DNA from 4 places in the Kocuria aegyptia genome. Region 1 is predicted to be linked to each of the others. Evidence: riboswitches for the same ligand, from Rfam matches in the RefSeq annotation. Region 1 holds a riboswitch; each other region holds the start of a gene.
What was found. A riboswitch is a leader RNA that binds a small molecule or an ion and turns the genes downstream of it on or off. The one in region 1 is predicted to bind S-adenosylmethionine.

Region 1 (5,189 bases):
GCTCGGCGCTCAGCTGCTGGTGAGTGGTCGAGGCCGGGTGCAGCACGAGGGTGCGGGCGTCGCCGATGTTGGCGAGGTGACTGGCCAGCTGCAGGTTCTCGATGAACCGGGCGCCGACCTCCCGCCCTCCGAGCCGGTCCGTGGGGGAGACCCCGAACGCGAACACGGCGCCGGGTCCGAGGGGCAGGTACTTCCGGGCGCGGTCGTGGTGGGGGTGGTCCGGCAGCCCGGCCCAGTTGACGTAGGAGACGCGCGGGTCCTCCGCCAGCCACCGCGCGACGGCGTGCGTGTTGGCCAGGTGCGCGTCCATGCGCTGCGGCAGCGTCTCCACGCCCTGAAGCAGGTTCCACGCGGACTGGGGGGCCAGCGCGGGGCCGATGTCCCGCAGCTGCTCGGTGCGCAGCCGGGTCAGGAACCCGTACTCCCCGAAGTTCCCCCACCAGGTGACGTCGTTGTACGTCGGCACCGGCTCCGTCATGGACGGGAAGTTGCCGTTCGCCCAGTCGAAGCGGCCGGACTCGACGACGACGCCGCCCAGCGTGGTGCCGTGCCCGCCCAGGAACTTGGTGGCCGAGTGGATGACGATGTCCGCCCCGTGCTCGATCGGGCGGACCAGGTACGGCGGGGTCATGGTCGAGTCGACGACCAGCGGCACGCCGGCCTCGTGCGCGACCGCGGCGAGGCCCTCCAGGTCCGCGACGTCGCCGGAGGGATTGGCCACGACCTCCGTGTAAACGGCCTTGGTGCCCGGGCGCACCGCGGCCCGGTAGTCGGCGGGGTCGGTGCCGGGCACGAACGTGGTCTCGATCCCGAACCGGCGGAGGGTGACGTCCAGCTGGGTGACCGTCCCCCCGTAGAGCTGGGCGGAGGCCACGATGTGGTCCCCGGCCTGGGCGAGCGCGGCGAACACGAGGAACTCGGCGGACATGCCGGAGGCGGTGGCCACCGCGCCGATGCCTCCCTCGAGGGAGGCGATGCGCTCCTCGAACGCCGCGACGGTCGGGTTGCCGATGCGGGAGTAGATGTTGCCGTACTTCTGCAGGGCGAACAGATTGGCGGCGTCGTCGGCGTCCTTGAAGACGAACGAGCTGGTCTGGTAGATCGGGACCGCCCGGGCGCCGTGCTCGGCGTCGGGGGTGCCCCCGGCGTGCAGGGCGCGGGTGCGGAACCCGAACTGGTGGTCGGCCATGGGGAGAACTCCTCGTGCAGGTGGTGCCGCTGGTCGGTCCCGGGCGAAGAGGTGCCCCCGGTGGGCGGCCCGGGAGTGCGCTGCTCCATCGGTCCTGGCGGTAGCACCGTGCGGTCTGCGACGTGGACCACGGTTGCTGCGGCGTCGTCGATCCAGGTCTCTCGGCCGCTCGGGATGGCTGCCTCCCATTGTCGTCGTCCGGAGTGTTTCGCGCCAACCGGGCCGCCACGGTTCGCCGATCTGACACGGACGGCTTCCCTGGCCTATCGTGAGAACGCATTCAGCACGATCACGAGACCCGGCGCGAAGCTCTGGCTGGCCGGGCGGCAACCCTCTCCCGTAGCGGGGTGCCCCAGATGAGGATCGGGCCGCAGGGCACACCGCCTGCGGCAAGTACGGCGCCCTCCGCGCCGGATCTGCGCAGCACCCCTGAACAAGGTGCCGGGCCACGGGGCAGATCAGCTCAGGAAAGGCGCGCCCCGCCCGATGACCCCGCACGGCCCTGCCACTCTCTGGACACCCCCGGACTCTGCCTACAGGGACTCCGCCATGAGTCGCTTCGCAGTCGCCAACGGGTTTGACCCCCGTCGCTACGACGAGCTGCACGGCTGGTCGGTGACCCGGCGGGACGAGTTCTGGAACGCGCTGTGGGACTTCACGGGCGTGCGCGGGGACAAGGGCGACGTCGTGGAGCAGGCGCCGCCGACCGGCGGCGCCGACCTCGAGCTGCTGCCCTCCCTGCGGCACGGACGCATGTTCGGGACCAGGTACTTCCCCGCCGGACGGCTCAACGTGGCCGAGAACCTGCTGCGGGGCGAGCCGCACCGGCTCGCGGTGCTCGCCGCGGATGAGACGGGGACCCACACGCGGCTCACCGTGGGGGAGCTGCGTGGACGGGTTGCGGCGGTCCAGGCGGGGCTGCGGGCGGCAGGGGTCGGTGAGGGAGACGTCGTCGCCGGCATCCTCCCCAACACCGTCGAGAACCTCACCACGATGATCGCCACCCTGTCCCTGGGGGCCGCCTGGGCGGGCTGCTCGCCGGACTTCGGGGTGGCCGGCCTGGTCGACCGGATCGGGCAGGTGCGCCCGTCGGTGGTGGTCGCCGCGCAGAGCTACGCCTACAACGGCCGCGACTTCGACGTGCGGGACAAGGCGGAGGAGGTCGTCGCCCGCCTGGCGACCACGTCCGATCTCGTCCTGGTCGGTTCCCCCCGGTGGGAGGACGAGTTCACGGACGAGACCTCACCCCTCACGCTCGAGCGCTTCCCGTTCGACGCCCCCGGCCTGATCATGTTCACCTCGGGCACCACGGGGCTGCCCAAGGCCATCGTGCACAGCGCCGGTGGCGTCCTGCTCCAGCACCTCAAGGAGCACGTCCTGCACGGGGACGTCCGTCCCGGCGACGTGCACTCCTGGTTCACGTCCACCGCCTGGATGATGTACGCGTGGGTCGTGTCCGTCCTGGCCGCGGAGGCGGCCGTGCTGCTCATCGACGGCCACCCCTCGCCCCGCCTCCCCGACGGCACCGCCGACCACGGACACCTGTGGCGGATGGCGGACGAGGCCGGGCTCACCCACTTCGGCACGAGCCCCCGGTACCTGACCGCTCTCATGGACTCCGCGTACGCGCCCCGGGAGCACCACGACCTGCGCGCCCTGCGATCGGTCCTCTCGGCCGGGGCGCCCGTCTCCCCGGAGCAGTACGACTGGCTGTATGCCGAGGTGAAGCAGGACATGGTCTTCGCCTCGATCTGCGGCGGGACGGAGATCCACGGCTGCTTCCAGCTCGGCTCCCCCCTTCACCCGGTGCGCCGGGGCGAGATCACCTGCATCGCCCTGGGGCACGCCGTCAGCGTGCTGGACGAGCGGGGAGCGCCGGTGGTCGGGGAAAAGGGCGAGCTCGTGTGCACCGAGCCCTTCCCGTCGATGCCTCTGACCTTCCTCGGGGAGGGGGGGCTGCAGCGCTACCACGACACCTACTTCGCCGAGCGCCCGGACGTGTGGACCCACGGCGACCTCGCCGAGATCACCCCGCGCCGCTCCGTCGTCGTCCACGGCCGCTCGGACACGACGCTCAAGCCCAACGGCGTGCGGATCGGCACCGCGGAGATCTACCGGGTGGTCGACCAGCGCCCCGAGGTCGCCGAGTCCCTCGTCTTCGGGCACACCGCCCGCACCGACGAGGAGGTCGTCCTCTGCCTCGTGATGGCCGACGGGCACGAACTGACCCCCGGCTTCACCGCGGAGCTGCGGGCGGACATCCGCACCCAGGCCTCGCCCCGGCACGTCCCCGCCCACGTCTTCGCCGTCGCCGAGGTCCCCTACACCCTCAACGGCAAGAAGGTCGAGGGCGCGGCCCGCCTCGCCGCCGGCGGCGAGGCCGTGAAGAACGAGGCGTCGCTGGCCAACCCCGGCTCCCTCGACGAGTTCCGGAGGCTGTTCGCATGAGTCGCGACCGGGGAACGGCGCGCGGCACGATCGTCGGCGTGGGCGAGCTCCCACCGACCCGCCGGACGGAGGACGCCACGACCATGGGCCTGCTGGCCCGGGCCGCGAAGCTCGCCGTCGAGGACGCCGGGATCGGCAAGGGCGAGATCGACGGGCTGCTGATGGGCCCCCAGGTCGGTGAGACCCCGCAGCACGTCCCGGCGATGCTCTCCGAGTACCTCGGCCTGCAGCCCCGGATGGCGAACGTGGTGGACCTCGGCGGGGCCACCGGGCCGGGCATGCTCTGGCGGGCGGCGGCGGCGATCGACGCGGGCATGGCGGACGTCGTGCTGTGCCTGGTCGGCAACCACCGCAATCCGGTGCCGCCCCGCTCGCCCAACCGCAACCCGATCCGCGAGTTCGACGTCCCGTTCGGGGCCTCGGGCGCCAACACCTCATACGCCCTGCTGAAGACCGCCCACATGGACCGGTACGGGACCACCGACGCCGACTTCGCGCGGATCGCCGCCGTCTCCCGGGCCCACGCCCAGCACAACCCCAACGCCATCTTCGCCGGCAAACCGGCCACGGTGCAGGACGTCCTCGACTCTCCATTCATCGCCGAGCCGTTGCACCTGCTGGAGATCGTGATGCCGGTGGCGGGGGCCACCGCGGCCGTCGTCGTCAGTCCCGAGCGGGCCGCGGCGATGGACCTCCCCCATGCTCCCGTGCACCTGCTCGGCGCGGGCGAGAAGCTGACCCACCGGGCCATGAGCCAGTCGCCCTCCCTCACGACCGGGCCGCTCAAGCCGGCCACGGCGCAGGCCTACGCACAGGCGGGGATCTCCCCGGCGGACCTCGACGTCCTGTCGATCTACGACTGCTACACCGTGCTGGCCGCCATCACCCTCGAGGACGCTGGGGTGTGCCGGCCCGGGGAGTTCGCGCAGTGGATGCAGGGCAGAGATCTCTCGCACACCGGTCCGGTGTCCTACAACCCCCACGGCGGCCAGCTGGGGTGCGGCCAGGCCGATCTCGCCGGCGGCATGAGCCATGCCATCGAGGCCGTCCACCAGCTGCGCGGCACCGCCCACGGGCGCCAGGCCGCCGACCCGCACCTCGCCCTCGTCACGGGCAACGGGGCGACCATGAGCGAGGCCGTCGCCCTGGTCATCGGCTCCCAGGAGGTCGCGCCATGACTCTGTCCCGCGAGAAGCAGGTGCTGACCGCCGCGCAACTGTCCGCCCTCACCGTGCCCCCGCCCGTCCCGACGGGAGAGACGCGACACTTCTGGGACGCCTGCGCCCGGGGTCGCTTCGAGCTCCAGCACTGCGCCGGGTGCGAGCGCTGGGTGTTCTACCCGCGCGCGCAGTGCCCGCACTGCTGGAGCCAGGATCTGCGCTGGCGGGAAGCCTCGGGGAAGGCCACCGTCCGCAGCTTCACCGTGGTGCACAAACCCGGGCACCCGGGCTGGGCCGACGCCGCCCCCTACGTCGTGGCGGTCCTGGTCCTCGCCGAAGGACCCACGATGCTGACCACCCTCTGCGACGTCGCCCCGGCGGACGTCGCCGTC
Region 2 (5,189 bases), on a different contig from region 1:
GCAGCGCCGCGATGTCCACGGCGTCCCCCATGCGCCCCTGCACGCGCTTGCCGATCAGCGGGTAGAGGGCCGACCGGATGCTCAGGGGCATGTTCCACCGGTAGGCGAAGTAGCCGAAGGCCATGCCCATCAGGGCGTACATCGCCCAGCCGGTGACGCCGTAGTGGAACAGCGTCCACACCACGGCCATACGGGTGGCCTCGGCGGTCCCGCCCTCGCCCGCGGGCGGGCCGTAGAACTGGGTGACCGGCTCGGCCACGGAGAAGAACAGCAGGTCGATGCCGATGCCGGCGGCGAAGAGCATCGCGGTCCAGGTGAACAGGTTGTACTGCGGCTTCGAGTGGTCGGGGCCCATCTTGATGGTCCCCTCGCGGGAGAACGCCACGACGAGCACGAAGACCGTCACCACGGTGGCGGTCAGGACGTAGAACCAGCCCATGTTGGTGGCGATCCATCCGACCACGGTGCTGATCGCGGTGGAGGCCTGCTCAGGGGCGAGGATCGCCCACAGCGAGAACAGGATGATGGTCACGCCCGAGCCGGCGAACACCATCCGGTTCACGGTCGGTCGTGGGCGTTGGGCGCCGGTGAGGGCCTCACTCTTGGACGTGCTGTCGTGCACGGCAGTGGTCATGGGACGGGTCCTCCTGTGGAGAGTGATCCGGGGTGGGATGCCCCTGGGCCCGGGTCTGCGCAGACCGGGCGGGGCGGGACGTCGTCGTCCCGTGTCGGGCCGGTGTGGTGATGTCCGCCACACCGGCCATGCGCAACATCGTGACACCTTCCTTCCGGTTGGTAAAGTATTTTTTTATGAGCACCCCATCCCGTGAGCGGATTCTCGACGGGGCCCTCGAGCTGATCCGGAGCGGTGGCACGATCTCCCTCGCGTCGACCGCACGGCAGGTGGGCCTGACCAAGCCGGGAGTGATGTACCACTTCCCCACGAAGGAAGCGCTGATGCTCGCCCTGGTGGACCGGGTGATGGACGGCTGGGACGCGCAGATGGCCGCCCGCCTCTGTGCCCCGCCGGAGCAGGTGCCCGTCGCGGAACGCCTGCGCGCCTACCTGGACTGGTGCCTCTCGGGCGAGGTCGACGAGACGGATCTCGTGATGCTCACCGACCAGCGGCTGCGGGCGACGCTCAAGGAGCGCTGGAGCGCGCGCGTGGCGCCGTGGCTGACCCTGCCCGAGGACCTGCCCGTCGAGCGCCGCAGCCGGCTGCTGGCCGTGCGGCTGATCGCCGACGGCGTGTGGTTCGCCGACGCCGCGGGAGTCTTCGCCCCGGACCCCGCGGAGCGGGCGCGGGTCCGGGCGGTGGCCGACGCCCTGCTGGCGGACTGAGCGGTGACCCGATGGCTGCTGCTGCTCGCCGCCGTGCTCAGCGAGGTGGCGGCCACGCTGTCGCTGAAGGCCGCACTGGACGAGCCCGCCTGGTACGTGCTCGTCGTCACCGGCTACGGCGCCGCCTTCACGCTCCTGGCCGCCGTGCTGCGCCGCGGCACGCCCGTGGGGGTCGCCTACGGCGTGTGGGCCGCCCTGGGGGTGATGCTCACGGCGCTCGGTGCGGCCGTGCTCTTCGGTGAGCAGCTGAGCCCGGCCGTGCTGGCCGGGATCGTCCTGGTCGTGGCCGGTGTGCTCTGCGTGGAGATCGGCTCCCACCGCCCTGCCCAGCGACCGGAGGAGGCCGGCTGATGGCGTGGCTCTTCCTCACCGTCGCGATCCTCACCGAGGTCGCAGGGACCCTGTCCCTGCGGATGGCCGCCCGGGGCCGCCCCCGCTGGTACGCGGCGGTGGCCGCCGGCTACCTGGTCGCGTTCACCTGCCTGAGTCTGGCCCTGGCCGAGGGCATGGCGCTGGGGGTCGCCTACGGCATCTGGTCGGCCAGCGGGGTGGCGCTGACGGCGCTGGCCGGCCGGCTGCTGTTCCGCGAGCCCTTCACCTGGGTGACGGCGGTCGGCGTGGCCCTCATCGTCGGCGGGGTGCTGCTGATCGAGCTGGGCGCCCTGCCGGCCTGAGCGGCTCCTCGCAGGAGGCCGGCGGCGCCCGGGTGGTGCGGTGCCGGATCTCGTGTAGAGTGGTCTGCAGTTGTTGAGGTTCGTTTTTGTCTTTCAAGCAGTTCGGCCCACTCGGGTGCAGCAGTTTTTCTGAGAAGACGTTTTCCATGCATCACAACTGTTTGGTTTCTCGAACGTCGGGAAACGTTCATCTCATGAAGGATCAGGTCTCCCATGACTACCGGTATCGTCAAGTGGTTCAACGCTGACAAGGGCTTCGGCTTCATCACCCCCGAGGACGGCTCCAAGGACGTCTTCGCCCACTTCTCCGCGATCAACTCGAACGGCTTCCGCTCGCTGAACGAGAACGACCGCGTCGAGTTCGAGACCCAGGACGGCCCCAAGGGCCCCCAGGCCGCGAACATCAACGTCATCTCCTAAGGATCCCCGCGGGCCACGGCCCGTTGATCCTCCAGAACCGCCGCCGGGCTCTGCCCGGCGGCGGTTCTGTCGTCGTGCCGCGCCGGTCCTGAAGCGCCGGTCCTGAACTACCGGTCCCGGAGCACCGGGGACGAGCACCGCCAGAACCACCGGGAGGAAGCACCGTGACCGTCCCCGATCCGTGCCCCGCCGCGGAGGAGCCGGAGGACCCCTTCGTGGTGAACCGGATCTCCGACGCCCAGCTGGACGTCTCCGTGCCCTTCGAGGTGGAGGCCTCCGAGTGGGAGTTCGACGGCTCGGCCGACGAGGCCGGCGGCGGCTGGGGCTCCGCGGGGGACTACGGTCTCGAGTGAGCGTCCCGCGGATCCGCCCGTGCTCCCGGACCGCCGGACCCCCGCCGTCGTACCGCCTCCCAGCGTGCTCCGGCCCTGCTGTGCTCCTGCCCTGCAGCGATCCGGCTCCGGTGCGGCGTCTCGGGCTGTTCCCGCCCCGCACGACGGAGGCCGCAGCCCGGTGGGCTGCGCCCTCCGTCGTGTCCTGCCCGCCGGCTACGCCGACAGCGGGAGGGACGAGGGGTGGAGCTTGAAGAACGGGTGCCGCCCGGTCGCCGCGAGGGCTCCGGGAACGAGGAGCTGGCGGTACTTGGCGCACCATTGCGCGGGTCCCTCCGTGTGCTCCGCCGCGGCGGCGAGGTCGTCGGCCTCGGCGCTCAGGTACTCCTGCACGTCCCCGTCGGTCGACGTGAGCCGGACGAGGTGCAGATCGGGGAGGGTGGTGACGGTCACGTCGATCCACTCCTCGTGCTGGTCGGTGGTGCTGGTCGTTCTTTCTTCGGACATGGTCATGTTTTCTCCTGACGTTCTTGCAGGCATCCGATGGCGTTGCCCGCCGCTTCGTCATCCGATCCACCCGGGAACATCGGGTTGGCGCGCAGCGGGTCGGAGCCTCTCCGCTCACCCGCCGGGGATCGTCGATCTCCGGCCGAGCACGCGGACGCCGCATCTCGAGAAGCAGACTCAGGCTACCCCGAGGCTCCGACACCACGACAAGCCGGCCGTGAGTTGTGTCACCGAAACGTAATGCGCGGGGTGGTCGCCGGCGCCGTTCCCGGTTCATCGGGACCCATTTCAGCGCAATGATGTGTCGTCGAGGTGTCGGGGCGATGACACCCCGGGGAAGACCGGCGCACAGGAGGGTGGCACCGGGTGCTGCACCGCTGCGGGCCAGGTGATGTGGTTGAATGGAGGGAGCTTCAAGAGACCCGGTCGGCAAGCTCCGACTTGACCGGGCACCAACCCCATGTTCACGGGTGGTTCGGATGACGAAGCGGCTCGCATCGCCGCAGCAGCGGTACCCGGTGCGAGCAAGAGCGCACGAAGGACCCCGGTCATGACCGACCCCCGCCACCCCGCCGCCCGAGCGGCAACGTTCCCCGAGACCTCCCGGAGCGTCCCGGCCAGCGGGGACGCCGCCCGGAGCGACCCGGCGCCGGACGTCCCGGCGATCAGTGCCTCCGCCATGAGCATCGAGGACTACGCCCGTGTGGTGCAGGTCCGCACCGAGTTCGTGGACTTCCTGCTGGCTCCGGCCCGCGGGGAGCTCGCCGCGGCAGCCTGAGGCCCCTTCCCGTGGACCTCCTCCTGGACCGTTCCGTGCTGCTGGGGGTGCGCACCCCGGAGCGCTGCCCCGAACTGGCCGAGGTCCTGCGCCGGCACGGTCACCGGCGGCTGTTCCTCCCGGCCACGGTGCTCGGCGAGCTGCTCGCCGAGCGTCCCGACGAGACGCTGTGGGCCGAGCAGCTCGAGCTGCGCTTCCCGGGCCGGGTGCTGCCGGTGGACGCCGCCGTGGCGCGGGTCTGGGGTGCGCTGGGCGAGAGCGCGGCGGCCGACCCACTCGCCGGTCTCACCGCGGCCACGGCCAGGGTGCACGGGCTGACCGTGCTGACCGCGGAGCCCGGGCGGTACGCCGGCACCGGGGCGTCCGTGCTGGACGCGTCCCCCGCCCGGCGGTAGCCCTCAGGCGGCCCGGCGGTCGCGACGGCCCGGCGCCGAGAGCGCCACGGCCCGCTCGTAGTGCTCGAGCAGCTGGCCGACGAGCACGTCCCACGTCCGGCCCTGGACCGCCGCGTGCGCCGCGGCCCCGAACGCGGCCCGTTTCGCCTCGTCGCCGAGCAGATCGACCACGTGCCCGCGCAGCGCCCCGAGGTCCCCCGGGGGATAGAGCCAGCCGGTGCGGGACCGGTCCACGAGGTCGAGCGGCCCGCCCCGGCCGGTCGCGACCACCGGCACACCGGAGGCCATGGCCTCCTGGATCGTCTGGCAGAACGTCTCGAACTCGCCGGGATGGACGAACACGTCCAAGGACGCCATGATGCGCGCCAGGTCGGCGCCGCTGCGGCGGCCGGTGAAGTGCGCCTGCGGGAGCCGGCGGCGCAGGGCGTCCTCCTCCGGCCCCGAGCCCACGACCACCAGCCGCGTGCCGGGCAGGTCCGCGACCGCCGAGAGGTCCTCCACCTGCTTCTCCGGCGCGATCCGGCCCACGTAGCCGACGATCCGCCGGCCGCCGCCGACCTCCTCCCGCCACCGCTCGTCCCGGTGCCGCGGGGAGAAGCGGGTGGTGTCCACCCCGCGCCGCCACAGGTGCACGTCCCGCACGCCGTGCTCGGTGAGCTGCCGGACCGCCGAGGTGGACGGCGCCAGCGTGAGCGTCGCGAGGTTGTGCATGGAGCGCACGTGCCCCCAGAGGAGCTGCTCG
Region 3 (5,189 bases), on a different contig from region 1:
GCAGGGTGAAGCGCTCGTCGCCGGTGACGTCCTCGGCCCAGGCCAGCAGCTCCCCGTCCTCGGAGACGTCGAAGCTGCCGAGGGAGTAGAACTCGTGCTCGGCGGCCTCCGCGTTGGCGTCGAGGAGCACCTGCTCCCCGGTCATGGGGGTGCCGGGCTCGACGACGGGCGGGGTCCAGTCCGCGATGACGTCGCCGGTGCTCACGGCCGGGACCCGGCAGAACACCTGGTGCGCGCCGCCCTCCACCGTGCGGGCGAAGTACCACCAGCCGCCGCGCCGGCTGGGCACGGACAGGTCGGTCTCCTGGGTGCGGTCCTTGATCTCCCCGAAGATCGTCTCCCGCAGCTCCGCGAGGTGGGCGGTGGCGGACTCCGCGTACTCGTTCTCCGCGGCGAGGTGGGCCAGCACCTCGGGGGAGTCCTTGTCCCGCATCCACTCGTACGGGTCGGAGAACACGTGGCCGTGGAAGGCGCGCTCGACGGGCTGCTGGCGGATCTGCGGGGGAAGGACAGTCATGGTTCCCATCCTAGGGAAGACGCCGCGGGGCGGACGGCCCGGGGCGCCCGCCGCGGGGTGCGCGGGCCGGCCGGTGCGCCGGTGCCAGAATGGCCGCATGAGCACCCCGGCCCATCTCGCCCCGCGACCGCCCGCCTTCGGATCCACCCGCGCCGACCTGTGGCTGCAGGTGCTGCTGGTGCTCGGGGTGTCCCTGGGTGCCTCGGCCCTATACGCGCTGCTGTCCCTCGCGGAGCACCTGGCGCGCGGGCCGCTGTCCGAGGCGCAGGCCACGATGAACCCGCCGCTGAGCCTGCAGCCCCTCTTCGACCTGCTGCGCCAGCTCACCGGCATCGCCCTGGACCTGGTGCCGGTGCTGCTCGCGCTCTACCTGCTCGCCGGCTCCGCCGGTGCCCTGGGCACGGTCCGCCGGCGGATCGGTCTCGACGCCCGCATGCCCCTCCCGGACCTCGGCCTCGGCACCGTGCTCTTCCTGCTCATGGGCCTGGGGACGCTGGCGCTCTACGGCGCCGGCCGGGCCCTGGGCGTCACCGCGGAGGTCAGCACGTCCGGGCTCGCCGAGCACTGGTGGACGGTGCCCGTGCTGCTGCTCTCGGCCCTGCGCCACGCCCTGGTCGAGGAGGTCGTCGTGGTCGCGTTCCTCGCGGACCGGCTGACCCGCATCGGCTGGAGCTGGCCCGTGGTGCTCGTGGTCACCGCCCTGTTCCGCGGCAGCTACCACCTCTACCAGGGGATCGGGCCCTTCCTCGGCAACGTGGTGATGGGCCTCGTCTTCGCGGAGCTCTACCGGCGCACCGGGCGGGTGATGCCCCTCGTCGTCGCGCACTTCCTGCTGGACGCCGTGGGCTTCCTCGGCGCCGCCCGGTTCCTGGGCTGAGCCCGGCCCCGCCCGGCTGCGGCCCGCCGCCCGGACCGCGGCCGGGCCTCAGATGGTGACGGGCCCGTCCGGGGTGCTGAAGGTGACGGAGAGCACTCCCGGGGTGCCGTCCGGATAGCGCCAGTCGACCTCGAGGTCCTCGAGCGCGGTCTCGACGGGGGCGCCCAGCCACTCCGCGACCCGCTCCGGGGACCCGGCGATGCACATGCCCGCGAGCCCGACGTCCGTGAGCCTCGCCTGGGACGGGTGCATCTCCGGGGCGGAGTCGAAGCGGACCATGAACGGCAGCTGCGGGTCGGCGATCAGGCCCTTGACGCCGATCTGGTGCCACTCCAGGCACCGGCCGTCCGGGAACACCCGCTGACCGGGCACGGACCGGCGCCCGAGGCGCTGCTCGAAGGGGGCGAGGTCGTCGACCTCCACGACCCAGCCCAGCCAGCCGCCGCCGGCCTCGGACCGGGCGCGCACGGCCTGGCCGAAGGGAGCCTTCTCCGCAGCCGGGTGCGGGAGGACCTCGACGACCTCCACGTACTGGTGGTTCGTCAGCGGCAGGATCATGTTGCGGGTGCCGAAACGGGGGTGCACCCCGCCCTTGACCGGCTCGATCCCGAGCTGGTTCGCGATGCGCTCGGTGGTGGCCGCCAGGCCCTCCGGGCGGCAGGCGTAGGACACGTGGTCGACTCTCATGGGCACATCGTGGCACCGTGTGACTTTCGTCTCCAAATCGGCCCGCGACGCGCCGGGCGCGGTGCGGGTGAGGCCCGGCGCCGGGCGTCACGACGCGGCCCGGCTTGACGCCGTGTCGCCCGGGTCCGGAGAATGCTGTCCAGGTCATGAGCGCCAGCGTCCAAGCCCCAGCTAGCTGGCCGGCAACCCTCCACCGCGGTGGGGTGCCCTGGGTGAAGACCAGGCTCCTCGCGACCGGCGAGCGAGCAAGCGCGGGTCCCCGGCGCCCGGCCCTTCCCGGCCGCACCGCCTCGGCCGGGACGGGACCCCTGAGATCCGCAAGGAGTCCCACGGCATGTCCGACCTCCCCGCCTCCAGCACCGGCGTCTCCGCCGCCCCGACCGACCTGGCCCCGGCCGAACGCCCCACCCCGGCGAACCCCGGGGGCTGGGCCTTCGAGACCCGGCAGATCCATGCGGGACAGAGTCCCGACCCGGTCACCGGCTCCCGCGCCCTGCCGATCCACCAGACCACGTCCTTCGTCTTCCCCGACGCCCAGGCCGCCGCCGACCGCTTCGCGCTCGCCGAGCTCGGCCCGATCTACACGCGGATCGGCAACCCGACCACGGAGGTCGTGGAGAACCGGATCGCCGCCCTGGAGGGCGGCGTGGGCGCCCTCATGCTCAGCGCGGGGCAGTCGGCGACGACCTTCGCCGTGCTCAACGTCGCCGGCGCGGGCGACCACGTCGTGGCCAGCCCCAGCCTGTACGGCGGGACCTACAACCTCCTGAAGTTCACGCTGCCGAAGCTCGGCATCGAGACCACCTTCGTGGCGGACCCGGACGACCCCGAGGCCTGGCGCCGGGCGGTCCGGCCGAACACGAAGGCCTTCTACGCGGAGACGATCCCGAACCCGCGCAACGACGTCCTCGACCTCGAGACGGTCTCCGGGATCGCCCACGACCACGAGGTGCCGCTGATCGTGGACAACACCGTCGCGACCCCGTACCTCATCCAGCCCTTCCGCTGGGGCGCGGACATCGTGGTGCACTCGGCCACCAAGTTCCTGGGCGGGCACGGCACCGCCATCGGCGGCGTGATCGTGGACTCCGGGAACTTCGACTTCGGCCGCTACCCCGAGCGCTTCCCCGGCTTCAACCAGCCGGACGAGTCCTACGGCGGCCTCGTCTACGCCGAGGCCCTGGGCGCGGAGGGCCCCTTCGGCGTCAACCTGTCCTACATCCTCAAGGCCCGCGTGCAGCTGCTGCGCGACCTCGGCTCGGCGATCTCCCCGTTCAACGCGTTCCTCATCGAACAGGGCATCGAGACGCTGTCCCTGCGGATGGAGCGGCACGTGGCCAACGCCGGGAGGGTGGCCCGCTGGCTCGAGGCGCGCGAGGACGTGCGCGCGGTGTCCTGGGCCGGGCTGGAGTCCTCCCCGTGGCACGAGCGGGCGCAGAAGTACGCGCCCCGGGGCGCCGGATCGATCCTGGGCTTCGTCCTCGACGGCGGCCGGGAGGCCGGAGCGGCCTTCGTGGACGCCCTGACCCTGCACTCGAACGTCGCGAACATCGGCGACGTCCGCTCCCTCGTGATCCACCCGGCGTCCACCACGCACAGCCAGCTCCTGCCCGAGGAGCAGCTGGCCGCCGGCGTGGAACCCGGCTTCGTGCGGCTGTCCGTGGGCCTGGAGAACATCGACGACATCCTGGCGGACCTGGAACAGGGCTTCGCCGCGGCCGCGGCCGCGCACGGAGGGCAGGAGTGACCGTGACGGTCGTGGGGGGCACGGACGCCGGGACCACCGTGCGCGAGGACGGCGTGCCGCGGGTGGCCGGGATCGGCGAGCTGGAGCTCGAGTCGGGTTTCCGGCTGCCCGGGGTCCGGATCGCCTACGAGACCTGGGGGACGCTCGCCCCGGACGGCTCCAACGCGGTCCTGGTGGAGCACGCCCTCACCGGGGACACCCACGTGGCGACCGGCCGGGCCCGCCCCGGCGCCCCCGAGGCCGAGCGGCGCGCCGCGCAGAGCGGCGGCTGGTGGGAGGGCCTCGTCGGCCCCGGCGCCGCCATCGACACGGACCGCTGGTTCGTGGTCTGCACCAACATCCTGGGCGGCTGCTACGGGTCCACGGGCCCGGCGACCCCCGCGCCGCCGGAGGTGGACCCCCAGGGCCGCCCCTGGGGCTCCCGCTTCCCGCTCGTCACCGTCCGGGACTGCGTGCACGCCGAGGCGGCCCTGGCCGACGCCCTAGGCATCGACGCCTGGCGCCTGGTCATCGGCGGCTCCATGGGCGGGGCCCGGGCCCTGGAGTGGGCCGTAACCTACCCGGACCGCGTCCGGGCGTGCGCGGTGGTCGCCGCGTGCGCCCAGTCCAGCGCCGAGCAGCTCGCCTGGGGCCAGGCGCAGAAGCTCGCGATCCGCCAGGACCCCCACTTCCGGGGCGGGGACTACTACGACGGCCCGCCGCCCGTCACGGGCCTGGGCCTGGCACGGCGGATCGCCCACATCACCTACCGCTCGGCCGACGAGCTGCACCACCGCTTCGGGCGCTCGCCGCAGGCCGACGAGCAGGTCATCGACACGCACGCCGACGGGCGGGGGCGCTACCAGGTGGAGAGCTACCTCGACCACCAGGCGTCCAAGCTGGCCGGCCGCTTCGACGCCAACAGCTACCTCGCCGTCAACGAGACGCTGATGTCCCACGACGTGGCCCGGGGCCGCGGCACGCTCGAGGAGGCGCTGTCCGTGACCTCGTGCGAGTGGCTGGTGGCGGCGGTGGACTCCGACCGGCTCTACCTGCCCCACGAGTCCGACGTCCTCGCCGCCGCGCTGCCCGGGGACGTCCGGCGGCACACCCTCACCTCGCCGTCGGGCCACGACGGCTTCCTCATCGAGACGCCCCAGCTCGGCAAGCTGCTCGTGGAGACCGTGCTGCGCGAGCACTGAGCCGGGGGCGCCCGGCCCGTCCGGTCCGGGGTCCCACAGCGCCGGGTCCTCGAGCTCCCGCAGGCCCCACAGGTCCACCGGGACGGCGTCGTGCCGGGACGCGACCACGCGCACGTTCTCGTCGTGGATCGCGATCCGGCCCCGGGTGGCACACTGGTGCCATGATCGACGCCACCGTCC
Region 4 (5,189 bases), on a different contig from region 1:
CCGCGGCCCTCATCGGCGCGGAGCGGATCCAGGCGGCTCCGGGCGGCGTGAACTCCGCGGCCCCGCTGCTGGCCTTCGAACTCGGCGGCTCCCTGCTGATGGGGATCATCGCTGCGGTGGCGTTCGCCACGATCCTCGCGGTCGTCGCCGGCCTGGCCATCACGGCCTCGGCCTCCTTCGCCCACGACATCTACACCAGCGTCATCAAGAAGGGGAACTCCGATCCCCGCAAGGAGCTGCGGGTCGCGAAGACCACGGTGGTGGTCATCGGCCTCGTCTCCATCGCGGGCGGCATCGGCGCGCAGGGCCAGAACGTCGCGTTCCTCGTGGCGCTCGCCTTCGCGGTCGCGGCCTCGGCGAACCTGCCGACCATCCTGTACTCCCTCTACTGGCGGCGCTTCACCACCCGGGGCGCGGTCTGGTCGATGTACGGCGGCCTGTTCATCTCGGTGGGCCTCATCATCTTCTCCCCGGTCATGTCCGGCACCGAGACGTCGATGATCCCGACGGCCGACTTCGCGTGGTTCCCGCTGCAGAACCCGGGCATCGTCTCGATCCCGGCGTCCTTCCTCCTCGGCTTCATCGGCTCCATGACGGAGCGCCGTCTCGAGGACCCGGTCAAGCAGTCCGAGATGGAGGTGCGCTCGCTCACAGGCATCGGCGCGGAGAAGCCCGTCGCCCACTGACGGATTCCCGCTCCCACCTGGGAGGATCCCCGGCCCGCCCGAAGCCCCGGCTTCCGGCGGGCCGGGCCGCGTCCGGGGCTCACCCGCTGATTCACCAACGTGAACAGACAGGTGGCTGACCGTCGGCTAGGGTGGTGAGCAGAAGCAACCTCAGGGTATTCCAGGGATACTGGCCGGTTGCGTACAATGAAAGTCCCTCCCGGGACGGATAAGGAGCCATCATGGGAATCATCAGCTGGATCATCCTCGGCCTCATCGCCGGTGCCCTCGCCAAGCTCATCATGCCGGGCAGCCAGGGCGGCGGCATCATCGTCACCATCGTCATCGGCATCGTGGGCGCCCTCCTGGGAGGCTTCCTGGGCTCGCTGATCGGCATCGGCAGCCTGGAGTCCGCGTTCGACATCGGCACCATCATCACCGCCGTCGTGGGAGCCCTCATCGTGCTCTTCATCTGGGGCGCGGTCAGCGGCCGCAGGGGCCGCGCCACGCGCTGATCCGACCCCGTCGGTCGCCGAGGCCCCGTCCACCGTTCCCGGTGGGCGGGGCCTCGGTCCGTCCCGGGACGCCCTGGGTGCCCGCCCCGGACACCGCCCCGGCAATCGCCGGGGCGCGGCAGGCAGGAGGCCCGCTGGGGGATACTGGGGGTCATGACGCCCCCCGCCACCCCGCCCCGTCCCCGTCAGACGCCCGAGCTGCGCGCGCTGGCCGCCGCCGGTCCCCGCAGGATCAGCGTCCTCGGCTCGACGGGCTCGATCGGCACCCAGGCGCTCGACGTCGTGCGCGCCGCCCGTGAGCTCGAGGGCGGGGCCCCGTTCACCGTGGTCGCACTCGCCGCCGGCGCGCGCCACCTCGAGCTGCTCGCGGACCAGGCCGTCGAGACCCGTGCCGCGGTCGTGGCCACGAGCGGCACCGGTCAGGACGCGGCCCGCCTGGCCCGCCTGATCGCGGACCGGGCCGCGGCCGCCGGGGCGGGGGACCACCGCCCCGAGATCGTGCACGGGCCCGACGCGGACCTCGTGCTCAACGGCATCACCGGCTCCATCGGGCTCGCCCCCACGCTGGCGGCGCTGCGGGCCGGGCACAAGCTCGCGCTGGCGAACAAGGAGTCGCTGATCGCCGGGGGGGCCCTCGTCAAGGCCGCCGCCGCGGCGACCGGGGACCCGGACGCCCTGATCCCGGTGGACTCCGAGCACTCGGCGCTGGCCCAGGCGCTGCGCGGCGGCACCGCCGGTGAGGTCGACCGGCTCGTGCTGACGGCCTCCGGCGGCCCGTTCCGCGGCCGGTCCCGGGCGGAGCTGGAGACGGTCACTCCGCAGGACGCGCTGCGCCACCCGACGTGGGACATGGGTCTGATGGTGACGACCAACTCGGCGTCCATGGTGAACAAGGCACTCGAGGTGCTCGAGGCCCACCTGCTCTTCGACGTCCCCCTCGGGCGCATCGACGTGGTGGTCCACCCCCAGTCGGTCGTGCACTCCATGGTCCAGTTCGTGGACGGCTCCACCCTCGCCCAGGCCTCGCCGCCGGACATGCGCCTGCCCATCGCCCTCGGTCTGGCCTGGCCCCACCGGGTGCCCGGCGCCGCCCTGCCGTGCGACTGGACGCGCGCCACGGCGTGGACCTTCGAGCCCCTCGACCCGGTGGCGTTCCCGGCCGTCCGGCTCATCAAGGCGGCGGGGGAGCGGGGCGGGACCTTCCCCGCGGTGTTCAATGCGGCCAACGAGGAGGCGGTGCACGCCTTCCACGACGGCCGGATCCGGTTCCCCGCGATCGTGGACACGGTGGAGGCGGTGCTGGGCGAGCACGACGACGACGGCCCGCTCGAGCTCGAGGCCGTGCTGGCGGCCGAGGGCTGGGCCCGCCGCCGGGTCCGGGAGCTCCTCGCCCGCTGACGGGGCGGGATCGGCCCTCGCCGCACGTGCTAGTCTGTCGGGCGGATGACGAGTCCCAGCGTGAAGCCCTGGCTGGCTGGGCGGCAACCCTCTCCCGTAGTGGGGTGCCCCAGGAGAACCATCTGGCACCGGCCATCGAGGGCCGGCGGCAAGTACGGTCCGACCGCGCATGCGCCCTCCGGCGTGCCCTCGACCGTGGCCGCCGGGCCCGTCGGAGCCGGTGGAGACCTCGGACACCCCGGACACCCCGGACCCACGGAAAGGCATCACATGCGATCGCAGCGCCTCCCCTTCCTCGCCCTGGCCACGACCCTCGGCCTCACCCTCGCCGCCTGCGGAGGCTCCGCCGGGGAGTCCTCCGGCGAGGGCGCCCTCGCCGACGGCAAGGTCACCATCGGCGTCGTCGGCTCCCACCCGACCCACGACGTGCTCCAGCAGCTGGCCGAGGAGCAGGGGCTCACCGTCGAGTACGTCGACTTCTCCGACTACAACCAGCCCAACCCGGCCACCGAGTCCGGCGACGTGGACATGACCTGGTTCCAGCACGTGCCCTTCCTCGCGGACTACAACAACTCCGCCGGGGGCTCGATCACCCCGATCGGCTCGACGTCGATCTACCCGCTGGGCCTGTACTCCAACGAGCACGACTCCGTGGAGCAGTTCCAGGAGGGCGACGAGATCGCCGTGCCCAACGACGCGGTGAACCTCTCCCGGGCCCTGATCGTGCTCGAGTCCGCCGGCCTGGTCGAGCTGACCAGTGACACCCTCATCCCCACGGAGCTGGACGTCGACACCGAGGCCTCGAAGGTGCGGGTCACCCCCGTGTCCGCGGAGCAGACGGTGCTCTCCCTCGACTCGGTGGCCGGCTCGGTGATCAACAACGACTTCCTGGCCCGCGCGGACATCGACCCGAAGTCCGCGCTGGCCCAGGACGACCCCGAGGCGGAGGGCTCGCGCGCCTACGTCAACCTCTTCACCACGACCGAGGAGCTCGCCGGCGACGAGACCCTCCGGCAGGTCGCGGACCTCTACCACGAGCAGGCCGTCGTCGACGCCGAGATGGAGGAGACCAAGGACACCGCCGTGCCGCTGCAGCTGGAGCCGGAGGAGCTCCAGGAGCTGACCGCGCGCTACCAGCAGGAGCTGAAGGACCAGGGACGGTGAGCGCGGCGGTCCCGGCCGGGCCGTCCGCCCCCGGGCGCCCGGACGAGGTGCTCGTCTCCTTCCGCAACGTCTCCAAGACCTTCCGCACCGGCTCGGGGCGCGCGGCGCGCGAGGTGGTGGCGGTCGACGACGTCAGCCTCGACGTCCGCCGCGGCGAGATCTTCGGGGTGATCGGCTACTCCGGGGCGGGCAAGTCCACCCTCGTGCGCCTGATCAACGGGCTCGAGCCCGTGTCCTCGGGGTCCCTGACCGTCGAGGGGTTCGAGGTGGCCGGCCGGCGCGAGACCGAGCTCGCGCCGGTCCGGCAGGAGATCGGCATGATCTTCCAGCAGTTCAACCTCTTCACCTCCCGCACCGTCGCGGGCAACGTCGAGTACCCGCTGAAGCGGGCCGGCTGGCCCAAGGAGAAGCGCCGGGCCCGGGTGGCGGAGCTGCTCGAGTTCGTGGGCCTGTCGGCCCGCGCCGGCAACTACCCGGAGCAGCTCTCCGGCGGGCAGAAGCAGCGCGTGGGCATCGCCCGGGCCCTGGCGACCAGCCCGAAGCTGCTCCTGGCCGACGAGTCGACGAGCGCCCTCGACCCGGAGACCACGCAGGAGGTCCTGCAGGTGTTGCAGCGGGTCAACCGCGAGCTGGGGATCACGATCGTGATCATCACCCACGAGATGGACGTGGTCCGGGCGATCGCCGACCGCGTGGCCGTGATGCAGGACGGGAAGGTCGTGGAGCACGGCTCCACCGTGGACATCTTCGCCCGGCCCCGCACCGAGACCGCCCGCCGCTTCGTCTCCTCGGTCCTGCACTCGGTGCCCGACGCCCGCGAGGTGGAACGGCTGCGCCGCGCCCACCGCGGGCGCCTGGTGATCGTGGACGTCGGCGACGGCGTGGACATCGGCGGGGTGCTCTCCGACGGCGCCGCCCGCGGGGTCCGCTTCACCATCGCCTACGGCGGGATCAGCGTGCTCCAGGAGCAGTCGTTCGGGTCCCTGACCTTCGAGCTGACCGGCGAGGACACGGCCGTGCAGGCCGTGGTCGACGAGATGTCCCGGATCACGACCCTGAGAGAGGTGGCCGCGTGAACGACTGGTCCGTCCTGGGACCCGAGCTGCTGTCCGCGCTCGGGGAGACCCTCTACATGGTGGCCGTCACGCTGCTGCTCGCCGGCCTGCTCGGTCTGCTCGTGGGCGTGGGCCTCTACGTCACCCGCCGGGGCAACATCCTGGAGAACCGTGCGGTGCACGAGGGGCTGAACCTCGTGGTGAACTTCGTCCGGCCGATCCCGTTCATCATCCTGCTGGCCGCGCTGGGCCCGGTCACCCAGGGGGTCGTCGGGACCCGGCTGGGCCCCAACGCGGCGATCTTCGCGATGACCATCGGGGCGATGTTCGCGGTGGCGCGCATCGTCGAGCAGAACCTCATGAGCGTGGACCCCGGCGTCGTCGAGGCGGCC

Region 2: it holds a riboswitch for S-adenosylmethionine, as region 1 does, so the genes downstream of both, ABD220_RS02685 (hypothetical protein) here and ABD220_RS15565 (acetoacetate--CoA ligase) in region 1, are expected to answer to the same signal.
Region 3: it holds a riboswitch for S-adenosylmethionine, as region 1 does, so the genes downstream of both, ABD220_RS01000 (bifunctional o-acetylhomoserine/o-acetylserine sulfhydrylase) here and ABD220_RS15565 (acetoacetate--CoA ligase) in region 1, are expected to answer to the same signal.
Region 4: it holds a riboswitch for S-adenosylmethionine, as region 1 does, so the genes downstream of both, ABD220_RS01390 (MetQ/NlpA family ABC transporter substrate-binding protein) here and ABD220_RS15565 (acetoacetate--CoA ligase) in region 1, are expected to answer to the same signal.

The regions. Positions count from the first base shown of each region.
Region 1 is NZ_BAAAOA010000046.1:267,596-272,784, forward strand. It holds gene ABD220_RS15560 (O-acetylhomoserine aminocarboxypropyltransferase/cysteine synthase family protein) at 1-1,189, opposite strand, end outside; SAM riboswitch class I at 1,272-1,370, opposite strand; SAM riboswitch class IV at 1,477-1,591, shown strand; gene ABD220_RS15565 (acetoacetate--CoA ligase) at 1,676-3,637, shown strand; gene ABD220_RS15570 (thiolase family protein) at 3,634-4,815, shown strand; gene ABD220_RS15575 (Zn-ribbon domain-containing OB-fold protein) at 4,812-5,189, shown strand, end outside.
Region 2 is NZ_BAAAOA010000007.1:92,252-97,440, forward strand. It holds gene betT (choline BCCT transporter BetT) at 1-634, opposite strand, end outside; gene ABD220_RS02655 (TetR/AcrR family transcriptional regulator) at 811-1,341, shown strand; gene ABD220_RS02660 (DMT family transporter) at 1,345-1,692, shown strand; gene ABD220_RS02665 (DMT family transporter) at 1,692-2,015, shown strand; gene cspE (transcription antiterminator/RNA stability regulator CspE) at 2,229-2,435, shown strand; gene ABD220_RS02675 (hypothetical protein) at 2,600-2,788, shown strand; gene ABD220_RS02680 (hypothetical protein) at 2,984-3,280, opposite strand; SAM riboswitch class IV at 3,686-3,811, shown strand; gene ABD220_RS02685 (hypothetical protein) at 3,825-4,052, shown strand; gene ABD220_RS02690 (PIN domain-containing protein) at 4,064-4,447, shown strand; gene ABD220_RS02695 (glycosyltransferase family 4 protein) at 4,451-5,189, opposite strand, start outside.
Region 3 is NZ_BAAAOA010000005.1:73,158-78,346, forward strand. It holds gene ABD220_RS00985 (S9 family peptidase) at 1-517, opposite strand, end outside; gene ABD220_RS00990 (CPBP family intramembrane glutamic endopeptidase) at 615-1,394, shown strand; gene ABD220_RS00995 (VOC family protein) at 1,443-2,081, opposite strand; SAM riboswitch class IV at 2,224-2,339, shown strand; gene ABD220_RS01000 (bifunctional o-acetylhomoserine/o-acetylserine sulfhydrylase) at 2,416-3,828, shown strand; gene metX (homoserine O-acetyltransferase MetX) at 3,825-5,009, shown strand; gene ABD220_RS01010 (alpha/beta hydrolase) at 5,171-5,189, shown strand, end outside.
Region 4 is NZ_BAAAOA010000005.1:134,522-139,710, forward strand. It holds gene ABD220_RS01375 (solute symporter family protein) at 1-686, shown strand, start outside; gene ABD220_RS01380 (GlsB/YeaQ/YmgE family stress response membrane protein) at 908-1,180, shown strand; gene dxr (1-deoxy-D-xylulose-5-phosphate reductoisomerase) at 1,334-2,578, shown strand; SAM riboswitch class IV at 2,623-2,739, shown strand; gene ABD220_RS01390 (MetQ/NlpA family ABC transporter substrate-binding protein) at 2,849-3,742, shown strand; gene ABD220_RS01395 (methionine ABC transporter ATP-binding protein) at 3,739-4,818, shown strand; gene ABD220_RS01400 (methionine ABC transporter permease) at 4,875-5,189, shown strand, end outside.